3 regions of the Sphingopyxis sp. C-1 genome follow, and region 2 is predicted to be linked to each of the others. Evidence: riboswitches for the same ligand, from Rfam matches in the RefSeq annotation. Region 2 holds a riboswitch; each other region holds the start of a gene.
What was found. A riboswitch is a leader RNA that binds a small molecule or an ion and turns the genes downstream of it on or off. The one in region 2 is predicted to bind cobalamin.

Region 1 (4,534 bases), 1.1 Mb from region 2:
TGCACACCACCACCGCCGGGCCGGGATCGACGCGCGTCAGCATTATGCCGCCGCAGGGTGCGGAGGCGCCGGAACCCCCACCGCGACCAGCGCGCGATAGAGGGCATAGAGCCCGATCAGGATCGCGCCATTGCGCACGAACTGTTCGGCGAGCAGGTCGGGCGCCATTGCGGTGTGCAGCCCGCCAAGGACAAGCGCCCAGCAAAGAATGATCGCCTTGAACGCGGTGAACCCCGCCGCATAGGCGAGGCTGAGCCGCGCCGCGACCGAGCGATATTCCAGCGCCTGTAACGCCGCATAGCTTGCAAGCGCCGACCCGACCGCCGCCGTGCCCAGCCCGGCGCCCCACGCCAAGGTGCTTCCGTCGCGCGGATAGCCGAGCAGGAAGAAGCCGACGAGCTGGCTGACCGCCCACGCCATGACCATCAGCGCCAGCCCGTCGCGGCGGCGCAGATGCACCGCCGCGAGCGCCGCGAGCGACGGAAAGGGAGTGGCGCAACCGAGCGCCAGCGTCGTTATGCTGCTCGCGGCGGTGAGCAACGACACCCACAGCGTCGATGCGCTCCGGTCCGACAGCGCCGCCATCAGAAGCGTCCCCTGATGCCGGCGTAGATGCTGCGGCCGAGCGAGCCATAGCGGAACGCCGTCATATATTGCTCGTCGAAGACATTTTCAGCGCGCGCGAACAACTTCACATTGTCGGCAAGCGCATATTCGGCGCGCAGGTCGACGAGCGTATAATCGTCGAGCCGCTGTGCATTGCTTGCATTGTCATAGCTCTTGCCCGACCAGCGCACCGCCGCGCCAAGCTCGAGCCCGAAGTCGAAGCCATAGCTGGCCGATGCGTTCGCCGTCTGACGCGGGCGGCGCGGCAGCCATTTACCGAAATTTGCGGTGCCCACCGACCGGTCCTCGGCAACGATCCAGCTATAATTGCCGTCGAGCTTCAGCCCGCCGAGCGTCAGCGCAGCAGTGGCTTCGACGCCATGCGCTTCGCTGCGCGCAACGTTCGAATAATATCCGAAACGCCGCGTCGTCGGATCACCAGGCACGAAGCACATCGGGTTGGTCGTTGTTGACGAACAGCTATTATAGATGATCTGATTCTTCGTTCTGCGGTCGAACCAGGCCCCGCCGACGACCAGCTTCTGATCGAACAGATGCTGCTCGATGCCGGCTTCCCAGCCACGCGCCTCTTCGGGGTCGAGCGCGACATTCCCATACTCGCTGAACTGCTGATAGAGCGACGGCGCCTTGAACCCTTCGCCATAGCTTGCGCGCAGCACGGTGCCGGTCGAGAGCCGCCAAACCCCGCCAGCGGCGAACAACGTCTGGCCGCCAAAGCTGTCGTGATCGTCGTAGCGGACGCCGCCGTTGAGCGTCAGCCCGTCGAGCGGTTCGACGCTGAGCTGGCCGTAGACGCTCGTCAATTCGGCCTTGCCGCGCGCAAAAGCCGGGACCGGCGTCGCGAGCGAGGCGGCGGGCGATCGGCTGCGGAAATCCGACCGTTCATTCTCGACTCCGAAGATCGCACTGATGCGGTCGGTGAAATCGAAACTGCCCTGATATTCCCAGCGCTTGTTCTTGCCGTCGGCCTCAAAGCTTTGCGGCCGCGCGCGGTCGGGGTTGAAATTGTCGCGGTTGGTATCGGTGTAGGCGTAAGCAACGCGGTTGCGGAATCGCCCGCCGATAAGGTCGAAATTGAGCCCCGCGTAACCGACGAACTCCTTGTTCAGCCCATAATCATTGCTGTCGACATTGAAGCCGTCGAATTCGACCCGGCCGCTCGAATAATAGCCGCGCACCTCGGCGCTGACATTGTCGGCGAGCGCGAGTTCGGCGCGGCCGGAGAGATTGGTGTTGCGATAGCCATCGCGCTCGACACCGCCGAACGCCTTGGCATGCGAAGAGATCCCGTCGGTCGTGAAGCGCTGGCCGCCGATGCGCCAGCTCAAGGGACCGGTGCGCCCGCCGACCGCGGCGCGCGCACTCACGGTCTGTCGCGATCCTGCTTCCAGGTCGAAGCTGCCTTCGAGTTCCTTCTCGGGCGAAGCCGTCACGACGTTGACGACGCCGCCGATCGCCTGGCTGCCCCACAGGATCGACTGCGGCCCGCGGAGCACTTCGATCCGCGAAATATCGCCAGCGAGCAGATTGGTGAAATTGAAGCCGCCGCCGGTCGACGACGGATCGTTGAGCTTCACCCCGTCGATCACGACGACACTATGGTCGGATTCGGCGCCGCGGATGCGCAGCGAGGTGGACGTGCCATAACCGCCGTTGCGCGAGATGCTGATCCCCGGCGTGCGGAGCAGCAGTTCGGTAACGCCGATATCTTGCGCGCGGTCGATTGCCGCCTTGTCGAGCACGGCGACCGAAGCGGGTATCTCGTCCAGCGTCAGCGGTGCACGCGTCGCGGTGACGATGATGCTGTCGCCGTCGGCGGCGACGGCATGCGCGGTGGACGCGTCTTCGGCGGAGGCGGCGGACGACGCCGCGACGGCGGCAAGGCAGATCGAACTTCGGAAAACAAATTTCAACATTGGGTACCCCATCGACAAGGCCGCCCATGCGCACGGTCGATGCGGTTGTCCTTGGGACGCACGACATCGCCCGCGCCCATGCGCAGCCAGCTTTGTCGTCATGCGGGTTCACCCCCGTCCGCCCGGCACACCCTGTCCGCGCGAAAGACGACGGCGACGGGCAGGTCTCCTGGCTTGCGGGTCAGCGCCGGTCGGCCGCCTTCTCGGAACCGGGGTCCCAATGGCGCGTGGCCGATGGCTCGCCGCGTACAGTTGCAGGGGCAGCCGGGGTTTTCCCGTTCCCTCTTAGTCCCCGTCGCCGGGGAACCTGTCGCTTGCCGCCGCCGTTAGCCGCATTTCCGGGCCGTGGTCAATTGCTGCGATGCAGCAGGCTCGCGATCAGAAGAGTCCGGGCAATTCACGCTGTGCCGCGCTCGGCCGGTCGGGGCTCAGCATTTCGGGCTCGGCCATGATCGCGGCGCTGCGGCGCTGCGCCGCCGCGCCGGCGCTCGCGTCGGCGATGCGCGCTGTACAGGCGGTGCCCGACAGAAAGCCTATGGCGGCGCGGATCGACGCCTCGCGCGGGTCGCCGAGCGGGACACTCAGATCGTCGTTCGCGGCGCAACTGTTGGCGATCTTGGGCGCGAGCCCGTCATAATAGTCGCTCTGTCCGGTGGCGTTACCCGTTGCAAAGGCGACGACGCGCATGCGGTCGTCGCATTCGGCCTTGTCGAGCGCGATCTGGCCGACGGGCTTGCCATAGGTGTTGCTGCCGACGAGCGTCATATTGGTGCCGAGCCAGGGCAGCATCGAATTGATCACCAGCTCGCTCGCCGATGCCGTCGACCCAGAACCGATGAAGGCGATGCGCGTCGGCGCGATCGACTGGCTCACCGGGGTAAAGCGATGCTCGTCATTCTCCGCCGATTTGCTGGAACGAAAACGGGTTTGCGAGAAAATCTGTCCGGCGCGCCCCGCGCCCATCAGGTCGCCCATCAGATTGGCGGTCGAAACGAGTCCGCCGCCGTTATAGCGGAAATCGACGATGATGTCGGTCACGCCGCGTGCGCGAAAATCGGCAAAGGCCGCCTTTAGCTGGTCGTCCGCGGACGAGATAAAGGTGCGCAGGTTGATATAGCCGTAGCTGCGACCGCCCTCGGTGATGATCTTTGCACCATAGCGGTCGGAAACCGGGTCGAGCGAATAGTCGGCTTTCGTCACGGTGACATCGCGCGTGCCGCTGGCGTCGGTGATGCGCAGCACGCGGCTGACCCCGGGGTCGTTGGGGCCTAGCGCATCGGTCAGCCCCGCGGTGCCTTCGGCGTTCACGATGCTGGCGACGGTACGCAGATTGGCGTTGGTCGTGCCGATGGCGACGATCGCCGCCCCACGGTCGATCCCGGCGGCAAAGGCGGGAGCGCCTTCATAGGCTTCGGCAATGGCAATGCGCTGGTTCACCGCGTCATAGGCCAGGCGAATGCCGAAACCGGCGCTCGATCCGCTGGCGTAGAAGGCATTCTCCTCGGCGATCGAGGTGATGTAGGTGAAGAAGCGGTCCTTGTTCAGCGCGCGCGCGGGCGCGACGAGCGCGTCGATATAGGATTGGACATTGCTGTAACTCGCCGCGCTGACGCTCGCGACGTCGCTCGGGAACAGATACCATTCATCGATCACCGCCTTGGCAAAGGCCTGACGCGATGCAAGCCCGCAAGTGGGAGTCGGCGTGGGAGTCGGGGTCGGCGGGACCGTCACGGGGCCGCCGCTGCCCAGGCTTCCGTCGCCCCCGCCGCCGCACGATGCAAGCATCAGCGCGGCTAGTGTCACAGCCGCGATCGACCGTGCCGATTTGCTCATCGAAACTCTCCCCCGGTTCGACTCATTGTCCGATTATTCCGTGTCCGCGTTGCTGCTCCGGCCCTTAAAGCCCTGCGCGATGACATAAAGCTCGGGCGACCCCTTGCGGCTCGCCGGCGGTTTGGCGTGCTTTACCGTCGTGAAATTCTGTTTGAGGA
Region 2 (4,534 bases):
TTGCCGAGGCCGCCTTCGCGGCAACGGGCATCGAACCCAAAGAGGTCGAAACCGCGCATGTCGGCAATTTCGTCGGCGAACTGTTCGCGGGTCAGGGCCAGCTCGGCGGATTCTTCGGCCATGTCCATCCCGACCTCGCGGGCGTCCCCGCGTCGCGCCACGAAGCCGCCTGCGCCTCGGGCAGCATCGCGATCCTTGCCGCGGCGGCGGAGATCGAGGCCGAGCGTTACGGCCTCGCGCTCGTGCTCGGCATCGAATTGATGCGCAACGTCCCCGGCCAGCGCGCCGCCGAATATCTGGGCGCCGCCGCATGGGCGGGCCGCGAGGCGCAGGAAGCGCGCTATCTGTGGCCGTATATGTTCGCGCGCGTCGCCGAAGAATATGACGAGCGCTTCGGGCTCGACCGCGCGCATCTGCGCGGCATTTCGGCGAATAATTTCGCCAATGCCAAGAAGAACCCGAATTCGCAGACGCGCGGCTGGGCGGTCACCGACGATCATCTCGGCGAAAATGACGAGGTCAATCCGCTGATCGAGGGCAGCTTGCGCAAGTCCGATTGCGGGCAGGTCACCGATGGCGCTGCGGCGATTTTCCTCGCATCGCGCGAGGTCGCGGAGGCTTATGCGAAACGGCGCGGTATCTCGGTCGACAGCCTGCCACGGATCAAGGGCTGGGGTCATTCAACTGCACCGCTGCTCTACTCGACCAAGGTCGCGGGTAGCCGCGGCGAGCCCTATGTCTTCCCGAGCGTTCGCAAGGCGATGATGGACGCGCTGCGTCGCGCCGAGATGCCCGACGTCTATGCGTGCGACGGGGTCGAGGTGCATGATTGCTTCTCGATCACCGAATATATGGCGATCGATCATTTCGGTATCACGCCGCCGGGTGAAAGCTGGCGCGCGATCGAGGATGGCACGATCGCGCTCGGCGGCAAGCTGCCGGTCAATCCGTCGGGCGGGCTGATCGGTCTGGGTCATCCCGTGGGCGCGACTGGGGTTCGCATGCTGCTCGATAGCTGGCGGCAAGTGACCGGCAATGCGGGCGATTATCAGGTCGAGGGCGCGCGCAACTTCGCGACCTTCAACGTCGGCGGGAGCGCGACCACCGCGGTCAGCTTCGTCGTCGGCGTCTGACGCGTTGAACGTCTATCTGTACGACGCGGTTCGCACCCCGCGCGGCAAGGCGCGACCCGACGGCGGGCTCGCGGGGCTGAGCCCGCAGGAACTGGTCCGCCAGCAGGCCGCGGCGTTGGCCGAACGCTGCGGCGACGTCGCAGCATCCCCCGATGCGTTGCTGCTCGGCTGCGTCACGCAGAGCGGCGCGCAGGGCGGGCATATCGCAATGCTGGCGAAACTGCATGCGGGACTGCCCGACACGGTCGCGGCGCACAGCATCAACAATTATTGCGCATCAGGCCTGTCGGCGATCGGCCAGGCGGTCGCCAAGGTCGCGAGCGGCGAAGCCTCGCACATCCTTGCGGGCGGGGTCGAGTCGATGAGCGGCGCGCCATTCCTCGGCGACCGCGCGGCTTTCTACACCAATGACGAGCTGCCGCCCCGCGCGCGCTTCGTGCCCCCGGTGCTCGCGGCCGACCGCCTCGCCAATGCCGAAGGCCTGACCCGCACCGATCTCGACGCCGTCGCCCTCGCCTCGCAGCAAAAGGCGGCCGCGACGGAACAGGACATAGCGCTGCAAAAATCGCGCATCGCGACCGGGCCGCTGACGGGCGAGGAATGTATCCGGCCGCAAACGACGGCCGAATCGCTTGCCGCCGCATCGCCGGCCTTTGGCGAACTGCAGCAACATTATGCAGGCGCGCTCAAAGGCGCGACCTTCGAACCGCTGCACGGCATGGCGCACGCGCCGCCGATCTGCGACGGCGCGGGGCTCGCGCTCGTCGGCGGCGAAGGGCTCGGCCCCGCGCCGCGTGCGCGCGTGATCGCCTTTGCCGAAAGCGGCGGCGATCCGGCCGCGTCGCTGACCGCGGGTTTTGCCGCGATGGACAGTGTGCTGACGCGTGCGGGGCTGGCGCTTTGCGACATCGACCGCATCGAATTCATGGAGGCCTTTGCCGTCACGATCGCCAAATTCCTGCGCGACCGCGACCCTGACCCGGCGCGCGTCAATGTCAGCGGCGGGCATCTGGCGAAGGGGCATCCGATGGGCGCGAGCGGTGCGATCCTCACCTCGACGCTGCTCGATGCGCTCGATGCATGCGGCGGCCGATACGGGCTGGTCGTGCTGACCGGCGCGATGGGCGTCGGCGCCGCGATGATCGTCGAGCGGCAATAGGCATTGCGAAAAAGCGCGGCTGCGCTATGGGCGGCGCGTGCAGGGCTTGCCCTGCGCATGATCGCGCCGGTGCCCGAAAGGGCTTAAAATGGGAACGCGGTAACGGGGTTCGTCCTGAACCCCCGAAGCCGAGGCTGTCCCTGCAACTGTAAGCGGCGAGCGCGATGCACCGTTCGGATTTCGATCCGGACAGCCACTGGGGTCAACCTGGGAAGGCGTGCATCAAGCCCTGACCCGCGAGCCAGGAGACCTGCCGGCGTGGGTCGCTCAATGCCAAGGCCCAGGGAAAGGCCGCGGCACGGAGGTTTCCGTCGAGCGACGACCAAGCGGCTGGAGCCGCTTCGGTGCCGGGGCCGCAGGCTTTACGCCACTTGCGACGCCAGCGCCGGTCGATCGCGCCCCGCGTATCGGCAGGCTCCGCCTTCGTTGTCGGCGTTCGGGGGCTTCCCATGTTGAAATTCACGACCATTTCCCTGTTGGCTTTGACGGCGGCAACGCCCGCGCTTGCCGAAACCGCCGAGAGCGAGCGCCCCGGCGACGAGATTGTCGTGACGGCGTCGGGTATCGAGCAACCGCGCGACGAAGTCGGTCAGGCGATCACGATCATCGATGCCGCCACGATCGAAAAGCGCCAGACGGTCGATGTCGTCGACCTGCTCGCCACAACACCCGGGGTTAGATTCAGCCGGACCGGCAGCACCGGCTCGGTCGCCGGCATATCGCTGCGCGGCGCCGAAACGACGCAGACTTTGGTCCTGATCGACGGCGTGAAAGTGAATGATCCCAGCGGCATCGGCGATGCCTATGATTTCGGCCACCTGCTCACCGGCAACATCAGCCGGATCGAGATACTGCGCGGTTCGAACTCGGTGGTCCATGGCAGCCAGGCAATCGGCGGCGTCGTCAGCCTGACGACCGCGACCCCGGCCGATGGCTTTGCCGCGGGCGCCTCGGCCGAATATGGATATAGCGACACGCTCAACGCCAAAGCCGACGTGTCGGGCACCGCGGGCGCAATTTCGGGCGGAATTGGCGGCGCCTATTTTCGCACCGACGGTATCTCGTCGGCCGGGGTCGGCACCGAAAAGGACGGATACAAGAATTTTGCAGGAAATGCGCGGCTGAAGATCGCGTTCAGCGATGCGCTGAGTCTCGACCTGCGCGGCTATTACATCAACTCGGACCTCGATTATGACAGCTTCTTCGGCGCCCCCGCCGACAGCCCCGACGTCGCGAAGCTCGACCAATATGTCGGCTATGCAGGGCTGAACCTCGGCCTGTTCGGCGGCCGCTTCACCAGCCGTGCGGCGGTGACCTGGCTGCGCAACGATCGCGACTATTATTTCGTCCGCGGGACAGCCCCCGATTATGGCTATTCGGGCACCAATCTCCGCTTCGAATATCAGGGTGTCGTGACGCCGGTGGATCAGGCCAAGCTGATCTTCGGATATGAGCATGAGCGCCCCGATTATGATTTCTTCGGCTTCGGATCGACCGACAGCCAGCGCGCCAACATCGACAGCGTCTATGCGCTGGGGATCGTCCAGCCCTTCACGGGCCTGTCGGTAACGGGCGGCATCCGCCACGACGACCATAGCCAGTTCGGGGGCGCGACGACGCTGGGCGCCAACGCGAATTATTCGCCCAACGACGGCGCGACGAGTTTCCGGCTGAGCTATGGCGAAGGCTTCAAGGCGCCGTCGCTCTATCAGCTTTACGACAGCTTCAGCGGCAACAGCGCGTTGCGCCCCGAACGGTCGAAAAGCTATGATTTCGGGATCGATCAGAGCCTTGCCGAGGGGCGCGCGCAGATTTCGCTGACCGCCTTTCTGCGCAACACGACCAACCAGATCAACTATGACAACGCCACCTTCACCTATGGCAATATCGATCGCACGCGCGCCAAGGGTGTCGAAGCGACGCTCGCGCTGCGGCCGGTCGACGCGCTGAACGTCACCGCGTCGTACAGCTATATCGATGCCCGCGACCGGTCGGGACGCCCGGCGTTCGACGGCAACCGCCTGCCACGTCGAGCCGCGCACGCGGTCAGCCTGTCGGCCGACTATGACTGGTCGTTCGGCCTGTCGACCGGCGCGACGCTGACCATGGTCGGCGACAGCTTCGACGATGCCGCGAACGCTGTGCGGCTCGATGGCTATGCGCTCGCGGGCATCCGCGCATCGCTGCCCGTCGGCCGGAATTTCGAGGTTTACGGCCGCGTCGATAATCTGTTCGACGCCGA
Region 3 (4,534 bases), 1.0 Mb from region 2:
CCGATCGCGCGGATGATGTCGTTGAACTCCGAATAGCACATATGCGTGTGAATCTGCGTGTCGTCGCGCACGCCGGACGATGCGATGCGGAAGCTTTCGACCGCCCAGTCGAGGTAATGCTGCCATTCGCTGCGACGGAGGGGGAGGCCTTCGCGCAGCGCCGCCTCGTCGATCTGGATGATCGCGGCGCCGGCAGCCTCGAGGTCCTGTACCTCGTCGCGGATCGCGAGCGCGATCTGGCGGCAGCTTGTCGCGCGCGGCTGATCGTCGCGGACGAAGGACCAGTTCAGGATGGTGACGGGGCCTGTGAGCATGCCCTTCATCGGCAAGTCGGTCTGGTCCTGCGCAAAGCGCCACCAGTCGACGGTCATCGCCCGCGGGCGCGAGACGTCGCCATAGAGGATCGGTGGGCGGACGCAGCGCGAGCCATAGCTTTGCACCCAGCCGGCGCGGGTGAAGGCGAAGCCCGCGAGCTGCTCGCCGAAATATTGCACCATGTCGTTACGCTCGAACTCGCCGTGGACGAGGACGTCGAGGCCGACCTCCTCCTGCCATTTCACCGCGGCGCGCGTTTCGACGCGGAGATATTGGGCGTAAGCGGCGTCGTCGATATCGCCCTTGACGTGCGCGGCGCGCGCCTTGCGGACCTCTGCGGTCTGCGGGAAGCTGCCGATCGTCGTGGTGGGGTAGGCGGGGAGGTTCAGCCGGACCTGCTGCGCTTCGCGGCGGACGGCGAAGGGGGAGGTCCGGTGGGTGGCGCCGGCGTCGAGGGCGGCGAGGCGCTGCGCCACCTGCGCGTCGTGGATCTTGGGCGAGGTCCGGCGTGCGACCGCGGCGATGCGCGAGGCGGAGAAGGCGGCGAAGCTTGCGTCCTCGCCTTCGTTCAGCGCCTTGGCCAGCGCGGCGAGTTCCTCCACCTTCTGCGCGGCGAACGCCAGCCACTGGGCGATTTCGGGATCGAGGCCGGTTTCGAGCGCGAGGTCGACGGGGACGTGGAGGAGCGAGCATGAGGGCGCGAGGATGACGTCGCGCCTGGCCGCAAGTTCCTTGAGGCGCCAATAGAGGTCGGGGAGGTTGGCGCGCCAGATGTTGCGGCCGTCGATGACGCCGAGCGAGAGGAGGACATGCGGCTGGAGCTTCGCCAGCGCGGGGGCGAGCTGATCCGGCGCGCGGACGAGATCGAGGTGCAGGCCGTGGACGGGAAGGTCCGCGACGAGATCGAGATTGTCGCCGAGGCCGCCGAAGTAAGTGGTGAGCATCAGCTTGGGCCCGCGCGTCGCGAGCCGGGCGTAGGCGCGCTCGAAGGCGGTGCGCTGGTCGCCCGTCAGGTCGAGGACGAGGCAGGGCTCATCGATCTGGACCCAGTCGGCACCAAGCGCGGCGAGGCGAGCGAGAATCTCTGCATAGGTGTCGAGGAGCTGGGGCAGCAGGGCGAGCGGCTCGACCGCCTTGCCCTTGGCGAGCATCAGATAGCTGACGGGGCCGAGCAGGACGGGGCGCGTCGCATGGCCGAGCGCCTTGGCTTCCGCAAACTCGTCAAAGATCTTGGTCGAGGCGATGCGGAAGGTCTGGCCGGCGGTGAGTTCGGGGACGAGGAAATGATAGTTGGTGTCGAACCATTTGGTCATTTCCATCGCGGTCGTATCGCCGCCGCAGCAGGCGTTCTGCGCGCCGCGCGCCATCGCGAAATAGAGGTCAGGGTCGACGGTGTCGGCTGCCCAGTCGTAGCGCGGAGGGATAGCACCCACGAGCGCCGAGGTATCGAGCACATGGTCATAGAGCGAGAAGTCGTTCGAGGGCAGGATGTCGGCGCCGAGCGCTTTTTGCCGCGTCCAGTGGAGCGCGCGCAGCCCCGCGGCGGCGGTTTGCAGGTCGGTGAGGGAGGATTTCCCGGCCCAATAGCTTTCGAGCGCGAATTTGAGTTCACGGCGGAGGCCGATGCGGGGGAAGCCGAGAGTGGCGACGCTGACAGTCATTCTTCAAGCACCTTGCAAGGAGCAAGGCGCCGGGCAGACGCGAACGCACAGGATTCCACGCCCGCGAAGCAAGGTCGGGCGCAGCCATGCATGCGGCCTGACCGGACACCCCGCCGGAGGACGTTATCTGACGAGGCAGGTCTCCTGGCTCGCGGGTCAATGCTGCGGTCTGGCCTTCCCGGTTCCTTGCCGAACCAGTGACACGTAACGACCGCCGCTCGCCGCTTACAGTTGCGGGGGCAGCGCCGGAATTGCCCCTTTGCGAGGCGCACCGGCTTCCCGTCTTAGCTTCGCGGCGCATGACGACGCGAAGAACCTCGACAGCTTTCAGGATAGAGGCCGCTCAGTGATTGTCAACAGACATATAAAGAATTCTTTATATGATGTAGGATTATCGGTTCAGCGCCTCGTCGATCGTCGTGAAGATAGATTCGAGACTGAGCCCGAGCATCTGGAAGGCGATGATGCACGCGAGCGAGATCAGCGCGGCGATCAGCCCATATTTGATCGCGGTCGCGCCGCGTTCGTCGCAGAGGAGGTTCGATGGTCGTCGGGTCCGCATGTTTCTGTTCCCTTGTCTCTGTTCCGTTCATGGTCCCGCGCGGGGAATAGCTTGGCGGGACTGCGGCTTTTCCTGCGGAAGAGGATTAATGGCCTGATAAGCGAAGAAAATCATGGTCGGTCTGTAGGGGGCCGGTTCGTGGCCGGTGACGAAGGGCTGGCCTTCGCGACCGTCCGCTGTCAGGTTCGCGGGCGTGGTTGGATCGAGACGGGGGATGCGGATCATGCGAGGGGCGATGCCAAGGATGGTGGGAATGGCGCTGGTGGCGGGGCTGTGCGCCGGGTCGGCGGGCGCGCGCGAGGCGGGATCGGTGCTGATGCCCGAAAATGCGGAAGCGCGCGCGTTTCAGGAGGCGGTGGGCTATGCCGATGCGGTGATCGCCGGCGACACCATCTATCTGTCGGGGGTGGTCGCGGCGCCAGCGAAGGGCGAGAGCGATCTGGCGCCTGGGTATGAGCGCGCTTTCAAACATATCGCCGCGACGCTGGCGCGCGCGGGCGCGAGCTGGGACGATGTCGTCGACATCACGACCTTTCACACCGACCTTGCCGCGCATATCGACGGCTTTGCGGCGGTGAAGAACAATTATGTCAAGGCGCCCTTTCCGGCGTGGACCGCGATCGGCGTGTCGCGACTGTACGAACCGACCGCGGTCGTCGAGATCAAGGTGGTGGCGGTGCGGCGCGCGAAATAGCGCGGCGGCTCAGCCGCCATTCGCGGTAAGGCGCACGGGCTTCGGCGTATAGGAGCGCACGCGGTTGCGGCCGGTGCGCTTGGCTTCGTAGAGCGCCTGATCGGCCTCGTGCATCAGTGCGGCGAGGTTGGTGCCACCGCCGGGCGTCCCGACTGCGATGCCGAAGCTCGCGGTCGGGCAGAGGCTGGCGGGGATGCGGTCGGCGCAGGCGGCCTGAAGGCCGGTGCGCACCGCTTCGGCGAGCTGGCGCGCCGACTCGATCCCCGCGCCGGGGACGAGCAGCGCGAACTCCTCTCCGCCGATGCGGCCCGCGACCATAGCTGCGGGGCCGATCAGCCGGACATGCGCGCCGAAAGCGGCGATGATCGCGTCACCGACCGCGTGACCGTGATTGTCGTTGATGCGCTTGAAATGATCGAGGTCCGCGACGAGCAGCGCGACGGGGCGCGCTTCGTCCTGGCAGCGACGAAGCGCGGTTTCGGCCTGCGCCTCGAACCCGCGGCGGTTGAGCAGGCCCGAAAGATTGTCATAGTCGGCCTGACGGCGCAGCTCGGCGATCTGGTCGATCGCAACCGCGACCATCAGGCTGATCGCCGCGACGATCGACACCATCGCCTGCGTGAACTGGACGGTGGTCCAATAGATTGACTGCTGGAAGCCGACATAATTGTCGAAACCGCCGCGTAGCGAAAGCAGGACGACGGGTCGGACGATGAGGTTGAGCGCCGAAAAGGCGGCGACCCAGAACAGCACGCGGTCGATCAGGTGGCGCTTTTCGACCGGCCAGAGCGCGATGACGACCATGGTCGCGATGATACCCGCGCCGGTGCTGATCGTCAGGATGCGCGCGGCGATGCTCGGTCGGCCGAGAAGGAACCAGACGAAGATGGTGGTGGAGACGGCCGCGGTGATGCCCATCGCGCGCCAGGGGACGGGGAGGTCGTAGCGTTTGATGATCGCGGCGGCGAAGAGCATGCCGGTCGCGAGGAAGCCGACATTCGCGGGTAGGCGCTGCAGTTCCATCGGCAACACCGGGCCGACGTCCTGGATCAGGAAGGCGAGGGCCGAAGCCGTATAGGCGGCGGCGGCATAAGCGACGTAGCGCTCGCGGCGGTTGAGCCACAGCAGGAAAAAGGCGGTGGCGAACAGGAAGCCGATGCCCGGGTTGAGCAGCGAGATGAAAAATTGTCCGTTCACACTACCGCTTTCTGCCCCCGCCCCGATGGGTAGCAGAGACACGGATAACGAAGCGTTACTTTTCGGGGAGTTAAGTCACGGTAACCCGGTGCGGACAGGGCTCAG

Region 1: another riboswitch for cobalamin. It lies ahead of SC1_RS00350 (TonB-dependent siderophore receptor); the one in region 2 lies ahead of SC1_RS05720 (TonB-dependent siderophore receptor).
Region 3: another riboswitch for cobalamin. It lies ahead of metE (5-methyltetrahydropteroyltriglutamate--homocysteine S-methyltransferase); the one in region 2 lies ahead of SC1_RS05720 (TonB-dependent siderophore receptor).

What each region holds. Positions count from the first base shown of each region.
Region 1 covers NZ_BBRO01000001.1:102,184-106,717, forward strand. Annotated here, with positions in the region: gene SC1_RS00340 (DUF1636 domain-containing protein) at 1-43, opposite strand, end outside; gene SC1_RS00345 (hypothetical protein) at 43-585, opposite strand; gene SC1_RS00350 (TonB-dependent siderophore receptor) at 585-2,543, opposite strand; cobalamin riboswitch at 2,685-2,869, opposite strand; gene SC1_RS00355 (S41 family peptidase) at 2,922-4,376, opposite strand; gene SC1_RS00360 (RlmE family RNA methyltransferase) at 4,410-4,534, opposite strand, start outside.
Region 2 covers NZ_BBRO01000001.1:1,252,102-1,256,635, reverse strand. Annotated here, with positions in the region: gene SC1_RS05730 (acetyl-CoA acetyltransferase) at 1-1,133, shown strand, start outside; gene SC1_RS05725 (acetyl-CoA C-acyltransferase) at 1,138-2,292, shown strand; cobalamin riboswitch at 2,343-2,565, shown strand; gene SC1_RS05720 (TonB-dependent siderophore receptor) at 2,742-4,534, shown strand, end outside.
Region 3 covers NZ_BBRO01000001.1:222,619-227,152, forward strand. Annotated here, with positions in the region: gene metE (5-methyltetrahydropteroyltriglutamate--homocysteine S-methyltransferase) at 1-1,976, opposite strand, end outside; cobalamin riboswitch at 2,093-2,311, opposite strand; gene SC1_RS21430 (Flp family type IVb pilin) at 2,368-2,538, opposite strand; gene SC1_RS21720 (hypothetical protein) at 2,566-2,763, opposite strand; gene SC1_RS00920 (RidA family protein) at 2,792-3,232, shown strand; gene SC1_RS00925 (GGDEF domain-containing protein) at 3,242-4,429, opposite strand; gene SC1_RS00930 (LacI family DNA-binding transcriptional regulator) at 4,531-4,534, opposite strand, start outside.